DNA from 2 places in the Vibrio sp. 378 genome. Region 1 is predicted to be linked to the other one. Evidence: riboswitches for the same ligand, from Rfam matches in the RefSeq annotation. Region 1 holds a riboswitch; the other holds the start of a gene.
What was found. Region 1 has a riboswitch for thiamine pyrophosphate ahead of thiC (phosphomethylpyrimidine synthase ThiC). Riboswitches for the same ligand answer to the same signal wherever they lie in the genome.
Positions count from the first base shown of each region.

Region 2: linked by a shared signal. The riboswitch ahead of thiD (bifunctional hydroxymethylpyrimidine kinase/phosphomethylpyrimidine kinase) and the one ahead of thiC (phosphomethylpyrimidine synthase ThiC) in region 1 are both predicted to bind thiamine pyrophosphate.

Region 1 covers NZ_JAWOUO010000022.1:31,895-37,706, forward strand. Annotated here, with positions in the region: gene R7Q48_RS22505 (HesA/MoeB/ThiF family protein) at 1-655, opposite strand, end outside; gene R7Q48_RS22510 (thiamine phosphate synthase) at 642-2,057, opposite strand; gene thiC (phosphomethylpyrimidine synthase ThiC) at 2,057-3,997, opposite strand; TPP riboswitch at 4,161-4,259, opposite strand; gene crcB (fluoride efflux transporter CrcB) at 4,320-4,703, opposite strand; gene R7Q48_RS22525 (multicopper oxidase family protein) at 4,827-5,812, opposite strand, start outside.
Region 2 covers NZ_JAWOUO010000002.1:676,750-682,561, forward strand. Annotated here, with positions in the region: gene R7Q48_RS06435 (ABC transporter substrate-binding protein) at 1-187, opposite strand, end outside; gene R7Q48_RS06440 (ABC transporter permease) at 235-1,035, opposite strand; gene R7Q48_RS06445 (ABC transporter ATP-binding protein) at 1,028-1,783, opposite strand; gene thiD (bifunctional hydroxymethylpyrimidine kinase/phosphomethylpyrimidine kinase) at 1,773-2,630, opposite strand; TPP riboswitch at 2,728-2,835, opposite strand; gene R7Q48_RS06455 (TldD/PmbA family protein) at 3,147-4,532, shown strand; gene R7Q48_RS06460 (TldD/PmbA family protein) at 4,532-5,812, shown strand, end outside.

The DNA of each region.
Region 1 (5,812 bases):
CCAGTTTTTGAATTGCCGCTATCGCTTGGTAGTTGCCAAGTGTACCCACCACCGGACCGACGACACCGCTCTCAATGCACTTTTGCGTTTGCGGTAATTCGTCGAACGGATACAAACAGCGATAACAGGCTTTACTCTGCGCTTCTTGTTCACTTAGTGTTTGGTAATCAAAGACAGCGAATTGCCCTTGCCAACCAATTGCTGCCGCCGAGATGAGCGGCGTATTTTGCTCGAAACAAACTTGGTTAATGAGCTGGCGCGTTGGCATGTTATCGGTGCAGTCGAGCACCATATCCGCTAGCATCACCTCAAGCTGAAGCTGTGCTTTGTCCAATCGCTTATTGAGAGCACGAATTTGAACCATAGAATTAAGTTCAGTAAGTTGCTTTACAGTCGCTTCTGTTTTCGCAACTTGGAGGTCTTGTTCACGATAAATGATCTGACGCTGTAGGTTACTGCTATCAACTTCATCGTCATCAACCACAACCAATTTACCAACGCCCGCGGATGCCAAGTACAAACTCGCTGCGCTCCCTAACCCACCACAACCGATGATCAGCACATGCGATTTGCTCAAACGCTCTTGCCCAATTTCGGCAATTTCAGGCAGAGCGACTTGGCGCTGATAGCGAAGGAACTGCTTATCCGTGAGCATGTTCGCCTCTCTTGGTATCCGCTAATTCACTATTCTGATCAGTAAACGTTAGCTGTCTTTCCTTCATCAGTTGTGCGAAGAACTCGATGACGGACTGAGGTGATTCTGCCAACGTAATAGCTCGCACAACAGCCAAACTAGAAACACCTGTTTGCCAAACTTGGGCTGCATTAGATTGGTCAATACCACCAATCGCAACCGTCGGAAAGCCAAGCACATTGTCACTAACTGCTTTGTCTTTTGAAGGACGGAAAGCAGCCTCTGTGTTTGTATAAGGAATGCTATCAATCAGCTTTTGATACAGTTCCAAACGCACTAAACCTTGTGGTTTCGATGGCATCTGTTTTGTGGTGGTTGGGAAAATATGCCCTAGCGCGATGTAGCTAGGATGAATTTGTACGATGCGCAGTAGTTCGTAATAACCATGAGTAGAAAGACCAAGACGAATACCGGCTTTAGTTAGCTGAGCCAAATTCGATTCTTCTATGTCTTCTTGTCCTAGGTGAACGCCATAAGCGCCATGCTTGATTGCCAACTGCCAATAGTCATTGATGAACACTTGTGCTTGATACTGACGACCTAGCTCAATTGCTCGAATGATCTGTCGTTCTAAATCGGCTTGTTGTGGGTTCTTGATTCGCAGTTGAATAGTGTTGATGCCTAGTGGCAATAGACGTTCAATCCAAGCAACATCATCAACGACTGGATAGAGCCCTAAACTTTGCTTAGTCAGAGTTGGAAAGCTAACGCTCTCGCCTTGTGCAGACCAACCAACTTGAATATCGAGTCGGTTATCTTCCAGTACAGGTGTGGGGAAATCATCAAATTGGTCAGCCCACTGAGTAGATCTTCCCTCGTCAAGATTGTCATTCAACAGTGTTTCACGTGAAACATTCGCTTGTTGAGTTAACATTCCTCGAGCAAGTGTTAACGCATCTTCGATAGGAAAATCGAGTACTGTCAGCGTTACTATCCAAGCAAGGTGATGTTCAGGATCGAACATTGCGTTGAATTTGGACTTAACGGAAAGCGCTCTCACTTCGTTGTTAATTGGGTGACGCCAGATATCAAGCTGAAGCACTTTCTCCTTTTCATCGGATACCTGAGTATCAGCAATACCAATATAAATCGCTTTCGACGGTTGCTTAGCACACGCTTCTACCGACAAAGCAGAACGGTAATAGAGCACAAATGAACTCTCATGCTCAGAGTCATAATCATCAATGAGATCAGTCGTTATGTGTGTGGTCTGTTGGCCGCGAACAAGCTGAATAGATTGAGTTGGGCTCACACCCAACTCAATGTCTTCTATGCTAAAACCCTGTTCTTTCGCCAACAACAAACATTGCTGAACTAAACCTGTCAGTTCAATCAACGATGACGGAATAAGGATTTTGCTCATTAGTCACTTACCTCGGCATGTGCTGCTGGGTGGTATAGCTCAGAACCTGACTCTCTAAATTCTTGCGATTTCTGACGCATCCCCTCAAGAGGATCATCCAGCATTTTGATCGATATAGCTTGGTCCGCAGCAACTTGCTCAGTGTCTTTCGCATACTCTCGTACCTCTTGCGAGATCTTCATCGAGCAGAACTTTGGTCCACACATCGAACAGAAGTGAGCAACTTTGCCAGACTCTTGAGGCAAGGTTTCATCATGGAAAGCGCGTGCGGTATCTGGGTCGAGCGACAAGTTAAATTGGTCTTCCCAGCGGAACTCAAAGCGAGCTTTAGAAAGCGCGTTATCACGAACTTGTGCACCAGGGTGTCCCTTCGCTAAATCAGCGGCGTGCGCAGCAAGCTTGTAAGTGATCATGCCTACTTTCACGTCTTCTTTGTTTGGTAAACCAAGGTGCTCTTTAGGAGTTACGTAGCAAAGCATTGCACAGCCATACCAACCAATCATGGCAGCGCCGATGCCTGAAGTAATATGGTCGTAACCTGGAGCGACGTCTGTCGTCAATGGACCAAGGGTATAAAAAGGAGCCTCATGACAGTGCTCTAACTGCTCTTCCATGTTCTCTTTGATCATATGCATTGGAACATGACCAGGGCCTTCAATAATCACCTGTACGTCGTATTCCCACGCAACCTTGGTCAATTCGCCAAGAGTACGAAGCTCTGCAAATTGCGCTTCATCGTTAGCATCAGCAACCGAGCCAGGACGCAGACCATCACCAAGAGATAGTGCGACATCGTACTTAGCACAGATTTCACAGATCTCTCGGAAATGGGTGTATAAGAAACTTTCTTGGTGATGCGCTAAACACCATTTCGCGATGATAGAACCACCACGAGAGACGATGCCAGTAACGCGTTTTGCAGTCATTGGCACATAACGAAGTAGTAAACCGGCATGGATAGTAAAGTAGTCAACGCCCTGCTCTGCTTGCTCAATCAGGGTATCGCGCATCACTTCCCAGTTAAGGTTTTCCGCAACACCATTCACTTTCTCAAGCGCTTGATACATTGGTACGGTACCGATCGGAACCGGACTGTTACGTAGAATCCACTCGCGAGTTTCGTGGATGTTACGTCCAGTAGAGAGATCCATAACGGTATCTCCACCCCAACGTGTCGCCCAAACGAGCTTCTCTACTTCTTCCTCAATCGAAGAAGTGACCGATGAGTTACCGATGTTTGCGTTCACTTTGACCAAAAAGTTACGTCCAATGATCATTGGTTCGGATTCTGGGTGGTTAATATTGGAAGGGATAATAGCGCGACCTTCGGCGACTTCTTTGCGCACGAATTCGGCGGTAATATCTTTTGGTAGGTTCGCTCCGAAGCTTTGACCCGGATGCTGTTGATTCAGCACTTCATCGCGATACTTGGCACGCCCCATGTTTTCACGCAGCGCGATATATTCCATTTCTGGGGTAATAATGCCTTTGCGAGCATAGTGCAATTGAGTCACACAATGGCCATCTTTGGCACGTCGAATACGTGGTAGATTACCGTAACGAAGATCGTCTAGTGTTTCGTCTTCTAAGCGTTCTTTGGTGTACACCGAGCTTACTTCATCAAGTAGCTCAGTATCGGCGCGCTCTTCAATCCACCCTTCTCTCAGCTTAGGTAAGCCGTTATAGAGGTCTATGGTGTGCTCTGGATCTGTGTATACACCCGACGTATCGTAAACGCGTACTGGCTCATTAGGTTCGAATATAGGCGCTTCTTTTGTGCCTCCAATAAGGCTATCAGCGAGTGATATTTCACGCATTGGCACACGAATATCTGGACGTGAGCCTTCTACGTAGACTTTGCTTGAATTGGGGTACGGTTGTACCGAGAGTGTATCAATGAACTGTTTTGCTTCCAGTCTCGCTTGTTTGCGACTCGACATAGCATTTTTCCTTGCTTTGTTATACTAGATAAAAAGTAATTGGATAAAAATGCTTGGCGGATAGATGCGACAAGAGGAGTCAAATTAAGGCTAGTTAAAGCTTACGATATTTGCCTGTAACAACATTCGACTTTTGATAGGTCAACCAGAAAGAACTCCGGTGTGAATATCTTCTCTTGTTCCCTTCGCAGATTCTAATCTGATCAGGTTCAACGGATCCCGAATTAACGGTCTCAGCCTTATGGCACTCCGACAAGTGATGTCAGTATATAAAAACGGCTTGGTGAAACCAAGCCGACCTGTTCAATTTTTAACTACTTTGCTAGCTGCGCATCAATAATTGAAAGCCAATCCACGCCGCTGAAATACTTAACACGACATTCAACAATACGTTCAACCCCATCTTAAAGAAAGCGCCCTGCTGCATAAGCAACACATTATCCATCGAGAAGGTGGAAAACGTCGTTAGTGCGCCTAAAAAACCCAAGCCAATCACTTGTCGCCAAGGTTCCGTTGCCAAAAGTTCATTATCGAAAGCTGCTATCAATAAGCCCATCATAAATGAGCCAACAACGTTAACGGTTAACGTACCATATGGAAAACCACGCCCCAATAAAATGACACAAAGTTCAGAAATTAAGTAACGAGAACATGCACCAAATGCACCACCCAATGCAATAAAACCCAAAACGGATAGTTGTCCCATAATTCCCCCAGAAAAGTTAATGGCGACATTGTAATCAAATTTACGGCAATAGTGATTATACAATCTTAGAATTCAGCAAAGTATAGCGCTTAAAACTTATCAAGATTTTAAAAGTTACAGGAGTCACTTTACTTCGATGTAACCCATCAAACCCGTCTTCATATGTTCAATTACATGACAATGGTACATCCAACGTCCAGGGTTATCTGCAACAAATGCCGCTTTCGCACTGCCGTTTTTTCCAAACAAGACCGTATCGGTATGAAACGGTTCGTCGAGTTTTTTTCCATCTAACTCAAGAACCGTAAATGTGTGTCCATGAAGGTGAATAGGATGATGATATTGGGTGACGTTCTTTAGGTTGAAGATATAGGTTTTTCCCATCTCCAATGTTGAAAGGGGCGGCGGAATATTATCTTTGCTCATTCCCTCCCAAGCCCGTTTGTTCATCAGCCAGAATTTAGGTATCGCTTTGCCCGATTTATCAGCAGGAGTGATCGCGCCCTCCCACTCAAACACATAATCGATTTGCTCTGCATTTTTCAAATCGAGAGCTGGCACAGGGTTGAGAGGTAATAAAGGCAGTTTCTGGTTGTTCGGCAGGTCAGACTCAACAACGTCAAACTCGCACAAAGGGAATGGGAAGCGTCCTTTCATTTGACGCACATAAACACGTTTTCCAACCTTCGGAGCAATCAATCCGATATCTAACCTCATTCCTGGACCAATTTTGTGCTGAGTGAGCTTATAAGGCGTTTTAACAGGATTACCATCTATAGCAATAACCCAAGCCTCTGCCCCTTCTATAGCGATCGGGTAAGTAATGGTGTTATCGACATTAGCAATTCTTAATCGCGTGGTAGCATTCTGCTTCAGCGTATAAACAGGTTCATGCACACCATTGACGCTACTCCACTCTCCGGGAGTCCCCATACGAGCGCTCAAGCGCGGTACCATAAGGTTCTTCCACTGACCTTGTTTGTCTAAATGCCAATGCTTTAGAACTATTTCCTGTTCTTCATCAAATAGAACAGGCTCAGCCTCTTCAACGATAATTAGCCCAACTAAGCCCTTACCAAGCTGCTTCACACTATTCATATGTGGGTGAT
Region 2 (5,812 bases), on a different contig from region 1:
CTTGAATGTTGACCTTCAAACCTTGTTCTTTGAAGTAACCGCGCTCTTTGGCAATCACGATAGGACCATGGTTTGGATTGACGAACCAATCCAACATCAGTGTCATCTCTTTTTCAGCAGCGAGTACGTTGGTTGATACAACTGAAGCGAGTAGAGCAGCAGCGCTCATAAGTTTGTTTTTATTCACGGGGTTCTTCCTTTTCTTTCCCAATTTCCTTTGGTTATTTTCTGCAATTACTTGCTTTCCCAAGGGATGGCTTTTTTCAATAATTTATCGGTGATGAAGTAGAGTGAGATAGACAGTACGGCGAGGATAAACAGCGCCGCAAACATCTCATCAATGATCATGCGAGCGTTGGCTTGGAGCATCAGATAACCCAAGCCTTCACTTGAACCTACCCACTCACCGACCACTGCTCCAATTGGCGCAATAACGACGGCAACACGAATACCTGAGGCTAAAGTTGGTAGTGCGGCTGGCAATTGAATATGACGAAGTAGCTGCCATTTAGACGCGCCCATGGTCTTGGCAAGATCGAGGTAACCTGTTGGTGTATTACGTAAGCCGTCGTAGCAACATGTGGTGACGGGGAAAAAGATGATGATCGCCGCCATGACGACTTTCGATGCAATGCCGTAACCCAGCCAAAGCATGAGTACTGGCGCGATGGCGAACACAGGGATCGCTTGGCTAGCAATCAGAATGGGCAGTAACCAACGCTTCAGCGGTTCGAACATCAGCATTTGCAATGCGAACAGCAAACCCATTGATAATCCAAGCGCCAAACCAAGTAAAATCTCTTGCGCGGTAACCCAAGTATGTTTGAGCAAGACATCGTAACGAGTGACCAATCTATCCAGCACTTCAATTGGTGAAGGTAAGATGAAGCTTGGCATGTCGAATACCACAACAACCAACTGCCACAATCCCAAGATCACCGCTGTGCTAATGACCAAGCGCAGAGCCGGATGGGTCACGCGTTCTTTTTTACTAATGCGTGCCGAAACGGAGTTGTACTGAGTCATATCACTCATAGTCTTTCTCCAGTTGATCCAAAATCGCTTGTTGTAACGCCGCGCACTCTCCATCGAGAACTCGGGGCGGCTTGGAGTCTGGAACGACCAAGTGCTGAGCTTGCGCAGGTGTGCCTTGCAACACATAGAGTTGGTGAGCTAATCGCACCGCTTCTTGTGGGTCGTGGGTAATCAGAACAACCGTCTTATCTTTCAGCAATTCGGCAGACAAGGTTTGCAACTTATGACGAGTAACCGCGTCCAGTGCAGAGAAAGGCTCATCCATCAGAACTAGAGGCTTGTCTTGCATCAGAGTGCGAGCAAGGGCAACACGTTGTCTCATGCCGCCAGAGAGCTGAGCTGGCTTAGCATCCGCGTAATCGGCGAGTCCCACTTGGCTTAGTAAAGTCAGTGCACGTTGTCTATTTTGCTCTGGTGCTTGCACTTGAGAAAATCGAGAACTGAGGCAGACGTTGTCTAACACATTCAACCACGGTAGCAATAAATCCTGCTGAGCCATGTAAGCGATACGGTCATGCAGTGCAGCGCCATCCGTTGTGATGAGTTCGCCATGCCAGTCAACTTGGTCATCCAGTAGGCCAGCTAAGTAACGCAATATTGTGGTTTTCCCGCAGCCACTGCGACCAAGTAACACTGTCCATTGATTAGCAGGAATAGTCATACTCAACCCTGCTAGCGTTGGTGTTTGGCTGTCTTTGTATCGCAGACTAGCATCGGAAAGCTGAATGCCAATCGTGTTAGCGAACATAAGTATGACCCGCAAAAAAGTGGTTCACAGGGCCATGGCCTTTACCTACATCCAATTCATCAGCGTGTGCGATAGCTTGGCTGATGTACTGCTTACCCAGGTGCACCGCTTTGTGTAGGTTGTTGCCTTGGCCAAGATAAGACGCAATGGCGGAAGAAAGTGTACAGCCTGTGCCATGAGTGTTTTTGGTTGGAAATCGCTTGGCGCTAATTAACTCGGCACTGTCTTGCATGATAAGCAGATCGTTGCTGTTTTCATTTTCTTCAAGGTGACCGCCTTTGAGCAGAATAGCTTTGGCGCCAAGCGCACGAAGGTCGGTAATCATATCGTTCATTTCAGATTCTGATTGAGGCATTGGCTTACCCGTCAATGCTGCGCCTTCGGGTAGGTTAGGGGTAATGATGTCTGCGAGCGGAATCAATTCTTCTTTTAAAGTGCGGATTGCCGACTGTTCCAGTAATAGATCGCCGCTGGTGGCCACCATTACAGGGTCAATCACGAGGTGTTTTGGCTGGTATTGTTTAATTTTGTCTGCAACGACTTTGATGATGTTGGAATCTGCCAGCATGCCCACTTTGACTGCAACGATGTTGAGGTCGGTAAATACTGCATCAAGTTGGCTCTCTACATGGTCGAGAGGAATGGGGAAAATCGCAGAAACGCCTTGGGTATTTTGCGAAGTAATCGCCGTGATTACCGAGCAAGCAAAACTGCCGGTTGCGGACATCGCTTTGATGTCGGCTTGAATACCTGCACCGCCACCACTGTCTGAGCCCGCGATGGTCAATACGATAGGGGTAGGCAAGGCTGGCGTGTGATGTGAATGAGGTTGTGATTGCTGCGTCATGGTCGCTCCTACTACAAGACGTATAGGAACTGACTTTGACCGTTGCAGATAGATCGATTTTTCGATCGCTATCGCTTACCTAAGAGGGGCGACGAAAGGCAAAGTGTGCATAGTTCCCTACGTCAGTGCTAACTGAATCAGGTTCAACGGGTCTCGAATTTCGATCTCAGCCAACACTTGTCGTGTGGCCCCCCGACTATTTCGTTCGGATGATAGCAGGACCATTGCGGAAGGGATACGTTTTTTGAGCGTAATTATAATGAGTATTCAATTATGCGAGGTGAGTGATAAAGTAAGCACCTAAATGGTTTGCTGGGTGGAATTTACTAGTGCAACGCTCTGGTGAATGAGCAGAACCTGGAATATTTAATAAATAATCGTGGTCTCGTTAAGCAAGGATTAGCACAAAACAAGGTTAAAAAACTGTTAAAATTTAACGTGTTGCCAATTTAACTTTGTTGAACTTTTTCACAGTTAATTAGGAAGGCTAAGACGATCATCGAGCAAGGAGACTTCATGCTTAATTCTGTAACAGCGAAGTCAGTGATCGATCATGCGCTCTTTTTGGGGGCTGATTTCGCTGAACTATTCGTTGAACATCACCAAACCAACACTGTCCAGATCGCATCTGGTGAAGTGGATAAGGTTAACTCGGGTATCGATTTTGGTATCGGTATTCGTCTTTTTTTCGGTCATAAGGTGCTTTACGGTTACACCAACAGCACAGATGAAGCCGAACTAAAGCGCGTAACCTCGCTGCTTGCTGCAAAAGACAAGCGTGAGCAAATCGCGTCAGCGGGTTCTTTGAATTTGAACCGCTACCCAATCCAACATGGTTGCCGCATGCCGCTAGGTAAGGATGCTAACCTAGATTCAAAAATCGCGTTTCTATTGAAAGTTGACCAAGCCGCACGTGCTGAGAGTGAACATATCAGCCAGTTTATTGGCAGCGTTCTTCAGCGCGAGCAACAAGTGTCTATCTTCAACTCAGAAGGTCTACACGTTGACGATACTCGCCACTACATTCGTGTTGCTGGTAACACTGTCGCGCAAAAAGGTAATGAGCAGTCTTCTGGTATGGAAGGTCCTGGCGCTCTTGCTGGTTGGGAATTCAGTGAACAGCTTGATGCCAAAGAGCTAGGTCAAACTATCGCGCAGCAAGCGTTAGTAAAACTTGGCGCGGATGCTTGTCCATCGGGTGAAATGCCGGTGGTGATTGGTAACGGCTTTGGCGGCGTTATCTTCCATGAAGCATGTGGTCACTTGCTAGAAACCACTTCAGTTGCGAAGAAAGCATCAGTCTTCCACGACAAGATGGGCGAAATGGTTGCTCACACCGCAGTGAATGCAGTCGATGATGGCACCATGACCAACGAATGGGGCTCGATTCACATTGATGATGAAGGTATGAAGACTCAGCGCACTCAACTGATCAAAGACGGTAAGCTAACCAGCTTCATGGTCGATAAAATGGGTGGCATGAAGACAGGTTATGAGCCTACGGGTTCTGGTCGTCGTCAAAACTACAAGTTCGCACCAACCTCGCGCATGCGTAACACCTTTATCGAAGAGGGCGAGCATTCACTTAATGACATGCTGGCAGGCATCGAACGTGGTATCTATGCGAAGAAGATGGGCGGTGGCTCTGTTCAACCGGGTACGGGGGAGTTTAACTTTGCTGTTCGTGAAGCCTACCTCATTGAAAATGGCAAAATCACCAAGCCTCTGAAAACAGCAACGCTGATCAGCACGGGTCCAAAAGTGTTGAAAGAAATCAGCATGGTCGGCAAAGACATGGCGCTTGCGCCGGGCATGTGTGGTTCCGTGAGTGGTTCAGTACCAACAACTGTCGGTCAGCCAACGCTGAAAGTAGATAACATTCTGGTAGGAGGCGGTAACTAATGAGCCAAGAACAACAACTTCTTAATGCGGTTGATTACGTCCTATCAGAAGCAAAACGCCAAGGTGCAGAAGCGGACGTCATTGTAAACCGTAACAGTAGCTTTTCTTTGAAAGCGAACCAAGGAAAGCTGGATGAGTACAAAGTAAGCTCAAGCCAAGTTCTGGGTGTTCGTGTTGTGAAAGATGCGCGTGTTGCAACAAGCTATTCTGAGTCGTTAGAGCAACCAAGCTTGGATTTAATGCTAACTAATGCGCTGCAAAGTGCTCGCTTTTCCAAGCAAGATGAACATCAGACTATTAGTTGCGTTAACAGCCAAATCACGACTGATGTTGCTGAGATTGTGCAAGAAGATACCACTTCTGTTGACGAAAAAATCGAACTGTCTCTCGCACTTGAGCAAGGCGTAGTGGCTCTGCCTCACGCTTCTAGCGCACCTTACAATGGTTACAGCGATGGCGAAACACAACTGATCATTGCCAATACTCAAGGCACATTGTGTCAACACTTCGAGCGCTCGTTCACTTGTTACGCGTATACCTTGTTTGAAAAAGACGGCAAACAGTCAATGGCGGGTAGAATGTCACTTGGTCGCCGTTTTGATGAGTTGAATCCAGCTTACTGTATCGAAGGTGGCTACAACCTTGCTCGTGATCTTCTGGAAGGTGCTCCGGTTGCGACAGGTAACTACCCTGCTATTTTCCACATTAATGCGCTAGCAAGTTTATTCGGTGCTTTCGGCAGTGCTTTCTCTGGCGTAAGCGCGATGAAAGGCATTACGCCACTGGGTGACAAGCTTGGTCAACGTGTTGCGAGTGATTTAATTACCTTTACTGATACGGCTTACATGCCAAATGGTATGGCAATCGCGAGTTTTGATAGTGAAGGCTTCGCTACTCAAGATAATGTCATGATTGCTAATGGTGAGTTGAAAACCTTGCTACACAACAGCCAGACCGCAAGTTATTTGGGCGCAGTCTCGACAGCAAGTGCCGCTCGCGGTGCAAAATCGAGCCTAGACGTATCAGCGAATCACAAAGTGATTGCGACAGGCAACAGCAGTGCGTCAGAAGTAAAAGCGGGTGAGTACCTAGAGTTAGTCGAGCTTCAAGGTGTCCATTCTGGTGCGGATGCAGTGAGTGGTGATTTCTCATTTGGTGCGAGTGGCTTCTTGTGCCGTGATGGAGAGCGCGTTCAACCAGTTCGTGGGATCACGGTAGCGGGTAACTTCTACAAGATGCTGCAAGAAGTTGAGGCAGTGGGTGATACTCAGTTAATTAAC